Regions from separate parts of the Actinacidiphila sp. ITFR-21 genome, predicted to be linked through region 2. Evidence: riboswitches for the same ligand, from Rfam matches in the RefSeq annotation. Region 2 holds a riboswitch; the other holds the start of a gene.
What was found. Region 2 has a riboswitch for cyclic di-AMP ahead of RLT57_RS18715 (C40 family peptidase). Riboswitches for the same ligand answer to the same signal wherever they lie in the genome.
Positions count from the first base shown of each region.

Region 1: another riboswitch for cyclic di-AMP. It lies ahead of RLT57_RS10040 (transglycosylase family protein); the one in region 2 lies ahead of RLT57_RS18715 (C40 family peptidase).

Region 1 covers NZ_CP134605.1:2,263,980-2,268,197, reverse strand. The annotation lists gene RLT57_RS10050 (cytochrome P450 family protein) at 1-540, shown strand, start outside; gene RLT57_RS10045 (transglycosylase family protein) at 774-1,853, shown strand; cyclic di-AMP (ydaO/yuaA leader) riboswitch at 2,224-2,367, shown strand; gene RLT57_RS10040 (transglycosylase family protein) at 2,373-3,080, shown strand; gene eno (phosphopyruvate hydratase) at 3,306-4,218, shown strand, end outside.
Region 2 covers NZ_CP134605.1:4,241,035-4,245,252, reverse strand. The annotation lists gene pcrA (DNA helicase PcrA) at 1-255, opposite strand, end outside; gene RLT57_RS18720 (NlpC/P60 family protein) at 680-1,807, shown strand; cyclic di-AMP (ydaO/yuaA leader) riboswitch at 1,960-2,115, shown strand; gene RLT57_RS18715 (C40 family peptidase) at 2,121-3,206, shown strand; gene RLT57_RS18710 (C40 family peptidase) at 3,635-4,218, shown strand, end outside.

The sequences.
Region 1 (4,218 bases), 2.0 Mb from region 2:
AACCTGATCGGCAACGGCGTCCACACCCTCCTCACCCACCCCGCCGCCCGCCGGGAGCTCCAGGCGTCCCTGGCCCGCGGCGAGAGCGCCCTGCTGGAGAGCGCCGTGGAGGAACTGCTGCGCTACGACGGGCCGGTGGAGCTGGCCACGTGGCGCTACGCGACCGTGCCGCTGACCATCGGCGGCCAGGCGGTCGCGCCCGGCGACCCCGTCCTGGTGGTCCTGGCGGCGGCTGACCGCGATCCGGCCCGGTTCGGCGGGCCCGACACCCTGGACCTGGCCCGCCGCGACAATCCGCACCTCGGCTACGGGCACGGCATCCACTACTGTCTCGGCGCCCCGTTGGCCCGGCTGGAGGCCAGGACCGCGCTGGCCACGCTGCTGACCCGGCTGCCCGACCTGCGGTTCGCCGGGGATCCGGCCGAACTGCGCTGGCGCGGCGGCCTGATCATGCGCGGGCTGCGCACGCTTCCGGTGGAGTTCACCGCCGAGCCGTCCCGGGGGAGCCGGCGGGCGGGTGACGGACCGTCACCGGCGTGACCGGGACGTGATGATCGCTACATCGGCTTGTGATGTGACGGCCAACCCCGCTACGTTCTGCGGTCAACGCGAGGCACGTACGGCTCGCGGGACGCGCCAGCCCTCACCAGCGCGGCCGCCCGTGGACGGCGGCCCGGCCCCGACCCCGGCCGGACCGGCGGGTCCGCAGGTCACCGAACGGGGACCACGGCGGCACACGCGGGCGCGTGAGGCCGGAAAGAAAGGCGACCGCAATGCTTTCGTCAGGTAACGGCCGGCACCGGCGCCCCCGCCCGACCCCGGCGGCCGTGGTGACCATGGCGACCGCCGCCGCGACAGGCGCCGGCATCGCCCTGCCCCTCTTCGGCGCGGCCACCGCCCAGGCCGCGGACCAGACCACCTGGGACCGGGTGGCGTTCTGCGAGACCGGCGGCAGTTGGCACGCCAACAGCGGCAACGGCTTCTACGGCGGCCTCGCCATCACGCAGGACACCTGGGACCTGTACGGCGGCGCCGCGTACGCCGAGCGCCCCGACCTCGCCTCCGAGGCCGACCAGATAGCCGTGGCCGAGAGGATGCTCACCGAACTCGGCCCGAACGCCTGGCCGGGCTGCGAGGAGGGCACCGGCCTGCTCCAGGACCCCGCGACACCCGACCCGGGCTCCTCCCCCTCCCCCCAGCCCGCCCCGGCCCAGCCCGGCGAGCACCCGCCCGCCACGACGCCGCCCACGCCGCCCTCGGGGGCCGCCACGGACCCCGCGACGCCCCCGGTGGCGCCGACCGCCCCGGCCACCCCCGGCGCCCCCTCGACGGCCGCACCGGGCGACCCGGGCGACGGCGGCACCGGCCCGAGCGCCCCGCCGGTCACGCCCGCCGTCCCGGCGGCGCCGACGGCCCCCGCCGGCACCACGCCGCCGCCCGGCCTCCCGGACCCCGGGGGCGCCGCCACGCTGGCCCCCACGGACCCGACGGGCGCCCTGCCGACCGCGCCGGACGCGGGCAGCGGAGCCGGCAGGCACGCGAAGCCGTACAGCCCCACCGACGAGGAGCTGGCCGCCCGCGACCAGGCCACCCGGACCCAGGTCTTCTCGGTGACCGACACGGACTCCGCCGCACCGTCCGGCCCCGCATCCACCGATACCGCCAACAAAGGTGAGGATCCGGGCACTTCACCCGCCGGTCGGTACACCGTGGGCGCCGGCGACTCGCTCTCGGGAATCGCCACCGCCCAGCACGTCGACGGCGGCTGGCGGCAGCTCTACCAGGCCAACCGGCAGTCGATCGGCGAGGACCCGAACCTCATCAAACCCGGACAGATCCTCAATCTTGGCTGAGAAAGCGGCGGTTGACGGCTGGCCGACAAACCGGACGTACCGCCCGTCCCTTCCGGTCGAAGATGTGACAAGCCTCTCTTCGGCCGCTGTGACCGCCCGCTTGCAGGCCGCTGATATCGGACGCCGTGACCTGCGGCTTCGTCGACCGGCCGAGTGGGCGGGCTCAGTTGGCGACCCGATCCGGGATGTTTGTCCTATCCGCCCACCTGTGCTTAACGTTCTGTCGCTCGCCACAGCGGGCCCCGTTGGGCAGAACGCCGAGTCCTGCCGCCGTCCGACGGGAACAGCCGACGCGAAAGCGCCGCAGGCAGGAGCGGGGGACCCAAGGTCTTCCGCCGGACCCGGCCCGTACGCCGCCCGCAGCACCGGACAGCACACCACGCTGCGCAACGTACGCACGGCCGGGACCGGCTTGGGGTGAAGCCGAGATGGCCGTATGAGCAGGACGCGGCCCGGCCGGGCAACTCACGCCCGAACCCGACAGCTGACCTCGCAGGCGTCGGTGAGGACACAAACATCATGGGTAAGCACCGTCGTGCCTCCAAGCTCGTCCGACTCGCCTCGTTCGCCGGAGTCGCCGGCACCGCGATCGCCATTCCGCTGATCGGCGCCACCTCGTCCTCCGCCGCCTCCGTCGCCACCTGGGACGCGGTCGCGCAGTGCGAGTCCGGCGGCAACTGGTCCATCAACACCGGCAACGGCTACTACGGCGGCCTGCAGTTCTCGCAGTCCAGCTGGGAGGCGGCCGGCGGCCTGCAGTACGCCCCGCGCGCCGACCTGGCCACCAAGGACCAGCAGATAGCCGTCGCCGAGAAGCTGCTCGCCATCCAGGGTCCGGGCGCGTGGTCCTGCGCCTCGGCCGGCGGCCTGACCGCCGGCGGCCCGGCGCCCGACATCAACACCGGTGGCGGCTCGTCGTCTTCGACGTCCTCCTCCTCGTCCTCCTCGTCCTCTTCGTCCTCCTCGTCGTCGGCGTCCAGTACCACCAAGGCCGCGCCGGCCCCGGCGAAGAAGACCCACAAGGCCGCCACCCACCACCGGGCGGCCACCCACACCGTGGTGCGCAAGGGCGACGGCGAGTACACCGTCGTCCGCGGCGACTCCCTCTCCGGCATCGCCGCCGCGCACGGCGTGGACGGCGGATGGAAGAAGCTGTACGAGCTCAACCGCGACATCGTGCACGACGCCGACCTCATCTACCCGGGCCAGCACCTGCACCTGAGCTGAGCCGGGCGCCGGTCCCCGAACGGCCGAGCCGGTCCGGCCGAACTGCGGACGGACGGCGGTCGAAGCCTCCTGACCATTCCGGCCGGGCACGCCCTCCCCCTGGCGTGCCCGGCCGGGGCATTCCGTTCCAGCCGCCGGGCCGAGCGCCGGTCCCGGCCCTGAAGCCGGTTAGGCTCGTCCCGACATAGACGAGAAGACTTCGAAGACACCGCAGAAGGAGACAACGTGCCGTCCATCGACGTCGTCGTAGCCCGGGAAATCCTCGACTCGCGAGGCAACCCCACTGTCGAGGTCGAGGTCGGCCTCGACGACGGCAGCACCGGCCGTGCCGCGGTCCCCTCCGGCGCCTCCACCGGCGCTTACGAGGCCCTGGAACTCCGCGACGGTGACAAGAACCGCTACCAGGGCAAGGGCGTCGAGAAGGCCGTCCTCGCCGTGATCGAGCAGATCGGTCCGGAGCTGGTCGGCTACGACGCCACCGAGCAGCGGCTGATCGACCAGGCGATGTTCGACCTGGACGCCACTCCCGACAAGTCCTCGCTCGGCGCCAACGCCATCCTCGGCGTCTCGCTGGCCGTCGCCCACGCCGCCTCCGAGGCGTCCGACCTGCCGCTGTTCCGCTACCTCGGCGGCCCGAACGCGCACGTGCTGCCGGTCCCGATGATGAACATCCTCAACGGCGGCTCGCACGCCGACTCCAACGTGGACATCCAGGAGTTCATGATCGCGCCCATCGGCGCCGAGTCCTTCTCCGAGGCGTTGCGCTGGGGCGCCGAGGTCTACCACACCCTCAAGGGCGTGCTGAAGTCCCGCGGCCTGTCCACCGGCCTCGGCGACGAGGGCGGCTTCGCGCCGAACCTGGAGTCCAACCGGGCCGCCCTCGACCTCATCGTCGAGGCCATCAAGCAGGCCGGCTACGTCCCCGGCCAGGACATCGCGCTCGCGCTGGACGCCGCAGCCTCGGAGTTCTACAAGGACGGCAAGTACCAGTTCGAGGGCGGGGAGAAGTCCGCCGCCCAGATGACCGAGTACTACGAGGAGCTGGTGGCCGCCTACCCGCTGGTCTCCATCGAGGACCCGCTGTTCGAGGACGACTGGGCGGGCTGGAAGGTCCTCACCGACCGGCTGGGCGCAAAGG
Region 2 (4,218 bases):
GGCGGCCTGCTGCTCGTTGAGCCCTTCGAGGAGCTGCGCCGGGTCGGTGGCCGGGCGCGGGGCGCCGTCGCGGTAGTGGGCGTCGTGGGGCGGCGGGCCGTCGAAGCGGTCGCCGAAGAGGTCGTGCGGCACGTCCTCGGCACCCGGTCCGTCCGGTCCGTCGTCCGGCTCCGGCGGTTCTGCCGCCGGGCCGCCGGCGGGGCCGTGGACCGCTTCGAGACCGGCCAGGAAGTTGTCGTCAAAGAGGCTGCTCATCGCTTCCCGAGTCTAGGGCCTGTCGGGTGGATCTCCGCGGGTCGAGGAGCGGGGTCCGAAACGCGCGCGGGCACAGCCGGGGAGGGAGGCGGCGTGGTGTGTCGTCGACCGGCGGGAACGCGGCAGGCGCGCCGTACCGGGGCCCGCGACGCCGCGAAGACCCACCCGACGGACCCTGGGCGCCCCCGCCGACACGCACGGCCCCCTTCCCCGAGCCGCGCCCGCACGTCTCCGGCCGGGCCTGCGGCCGTCACCTCCGCGGCGGCCCGGCGGTGGCGCCGTCGCGACCCTCCGTGACGGCCGGACCGCTCGGCGCGATATGACGAAAAGGTATCGGGCCTATCGGACACGCCCCTTCCCAGCGGCCCCGCGCTTTGGCTACGGTGCCGCACCAGGCAGAGCGCCCGGAAGGAGTCCGCCCGCCATGGCGACACACCGTAAGGCCCGTACCGCGATACTCGGCTCCTCCGGCCCGCGGGCGGCCGTGGGGCTCACGACGGCGGCGCTGGCCACCGTGACGCTGCTGGCCGAGAGCGCGGGCGCCGCCCCGGCGCCCGGCAAACCCGCGCAGCCGTCCGTCGCGGCGGTGCAGGCGAAGGTGGACGCCCTGCTCCACCAGGCCGAGGTCGCCACCGAGCACTACAACGGCACCAAGGAGAAGACGGACCGGCAGAGCGCCACCGTCAACAAGCTGCTGGCCCAGGCCGCCAGGAAGACGCAGGCGCTCAACGAGTCCCGCCGGGTGCTCGGGATGTACGCCGCCGCGCAGTACCGGGACGGCGGCGACACCGCCAGCCGCTATCTGTTCTCGGCCGACCCGCAGGCGCTGCTGGACCAGGTGCACCTGACCGGTGTGATGGCCGAGCGGCAGAAGGGGGCCGTGGCGACGTTCCGGGTGCAGCAGGCCGACGCGGCCCGGCAGCGGATGGCGGCGGCCGGCAGCCTGGCCGCGCTCACCGCGCAGCAGGCGGAGCTGAAGGCGGCGAAGGCGGCCGTGCAGCGGAAGCTGGGCGCCGCGCAGCACCTGCTCAACAGCCTGACCGCGCAGGAGAAGGCACGGCTGGCGGCGCTGCGGGCCCGGCAGGAGGCCGAGGCGGAGGCGAAGGCGAAGGCGCTAGCGGCGAAGGAGGAGGCCGCGCGGGAGGCGGCGGCCGAGGCGGTCGCTACGAAGGGCGCGGACGCGCCGACGACGCCGGTGAACTCCTCGGTCGCCGAGCAGGCCATCGCCTTCGCGCACCAGCAGCTGGGCAAACCGTACGTGTGGGGGGCGACGGGACCGGACTCGTTCGACTGCTCCGGCCTGACGCAGGCGGCGTACAAGGCTGCCGGGGTGTCGCTGCCGCGGACCACCTACGACCAGGTCGACGTCGGCACCCGGGTCTCGGAGGCGAACCTCCAGCCGGGGGACCTGATCTTCTTCTACAGCGACGTCAGCCACGTCGGCCTCTACATCGGCGGCGGCGAGATGATCCACGCCCCGCACACCGGCACGGTCGTCAAGATCGCCCCGATCACCGAAATGCCGTTTTACGCCGGGGTCCGCCCGTATTGAGGTGACCGGTCGGGCCGGTCGCGACGACCGCAACCGGTAAGGTCACAAAGCGATTTCGGTCACATTGCGATCCAATCTTCCCAAGTGGTGCAGAACTTGGTTACGGTGTCCCGCTAGGCGGCCTGCTTTCCGTCGGTGAAAGTGCCGGCAGCGCGTCGCCTCCGCTCAATCCGGCCTCGGCCGGAGCCGGGGACCCACGCACCAACTGGGGTGAATCGGGACGGATACCCGCACAGGTGTCCGGACCGTAGGGCGACTTCCCGCCCGAACCCGTCAGCTAACCCGGTCGGCGGCCCATGGAAGGAGCGCCTCCTTGGCGTCGCACCGCAAGCCGCGTACCCGCATACTCGCCTCGGCCGCCCCGCGCGCCGCGGTGGGAGTGACGGCGGCGGCCCTGGCGTCCGTCACCCTGCTGAGCGAGAGCGCGAGCGCCGCCCCGGCGCCCGCCAAGCCCTCGATCAGCGAGGTCAAGAAGCAGATCGACACCCTCAACCAGCAGGCCGAGGTGGCGACGCAGCAGTACGACCAGGCCAAGGAGAAGACCGACACGCAGCGGGCCAAGGCCAACCTGCTGCTGACGCAGGTCGCGCAGAAGACCCAGAAGATGAACGAGACCCGCCGGGTGCTGGGGCAGTTCGCCACCGCCCAGTACCGCGAGGGCGGCATGGGCGCGAGCACCCAGCTGCTGCTGTCGTCCAGCCCGGAGTCGTTCCTGGAGCAGACCCACATGATGGACCGGGTCTCGGCCACCCAGGAGCAGGCACTCAAGACCTTCCAGGTCCAGCAGGAGCAGGCGAACATCCAGCGGTCCCAGGCCACCGCGAGCCTGAAGGCGCTGACCGACGCGCAGAAGAAGCTTGCCGCCCAGAAGAAGAACGTCTCGGCGAAGCTGGCCACCGCCCAGAAGCTGCTGAACAGCCTCAACGCCGAGCAGCGGGCGAAGCTGGCCGCGCTGAGCAGGCCGCCGAAGTCCACCACGTTCGCGTCGGCCTCCTCCTCGTCCTCCTCGTCCTCCTCGTCGGCGGTCAGTACCTACAGCGGCCCCGCTTCCGGGCGCGCCGCCGCGGCCCTCCAGTTCGCCCTGTCGCAGCGCGGCAAGCCGTACGTCTCCGGTGGCACCGGGCCCAACGCGTACGACTGCTCCGGCCTGACCCAGGCCGCCTACCGCGCGGCCGGCATCACCATCGGCCGCACCACCTGGGACCAGGTGACGGACGGCACGGCCGTCTCCGAGTCGGACCTGCGCCCCGGCGACCTGGTCTTCTTCTACTCCGGCATCAGCCACGTCGGCATCTACCTCGGCAACGGCGAGGTGGTGCACGCCCCGCACACCGGCGCGGTCGTGGAGATCGCCCCGATGAGCTGGATGCCGTTCGCCGCGGCCCGCCGCATCGCGTAACCGGCCCGCAGCCGTCGTCCCCGCGCCCTGCCCCGGCCGGGCCGGGGTGCCGTCACCGGGTGAGCGGGTGGCCGGCGGCCGGGTGAGCGGGGTCCGGGTGATCAGGCGGCCGTGCGGCCGGGTGACCGGGTGACCGGTCAGAGCGGATACGCATACGGGCGGGTCACCCGTCGGACACCGGTCGGTTGTGGTCGGCAACGGCCGATACCGGGCAGTCCCGGTCTATCCGGGCGGCGCGCCCCGGCCGGGGCTAGCGTCGGTCGGCGGGTGGCCGACCCTACGGCCGTCGCCTGCGCGACGGCCCGGCCGCCCCGCCGACGGTCCGGCGGCGTCTCCGTCCCCCGTGCGGACGCCGCCGGACCCCCGGCCGTTCCTCCAGGGCCGGCCGGGCCGCCCGGACGGCATCCCCGGAAGGAGTGACGGCCGCCATGGCCTCACACAGTCGCGACCCGCACTTACGCGGTACCCGGTTCTCGGTGTCCCGCGTGGCCTGCACGCTGGCCCTCGCCTCCGCCGCCTCGGTCACCCTCTTCGGGGAGCCCGCGCAGGCCGAGCGGCCCGCTCCGCAGGAGGTGCGGACCCGGGTCGAGGTGCTCTACCGCCAGGCCGAGCGGGCGACCGAGCAGTACGACGGCGCGAAGGAGCAGGCGGACGCCGCCAGGGCCGCCGTGGCCGACCTCCAGGACGAGGTGGCCCGCAAGACCGCGCGGCTCAACGTGGCCCGGGACGCGGTCGGTTCGCTGGCGGCGGCGCAGTACCGCGCCGGGTCCGTCGCCCCCTCCCTGCAACTCGCGCTGAGCACCACCCCCGGCACGTATCTCCAACGGGCCGCGACGCTGGACCGGTTGGGCTCGCGTGCGGCCGAGGCACTGGACCGGCTCAGAGCCGAGCGGCAGGACATCGCCGACACCCGGGCCCGGGCGGACGGCAGGCTCACCGCACTGCGGACCGCCCAGGACCGGCTGGCGGCCCGCAGACACGCCGTCCAGGCCGCGTTGAGCCGGGCCCGGCG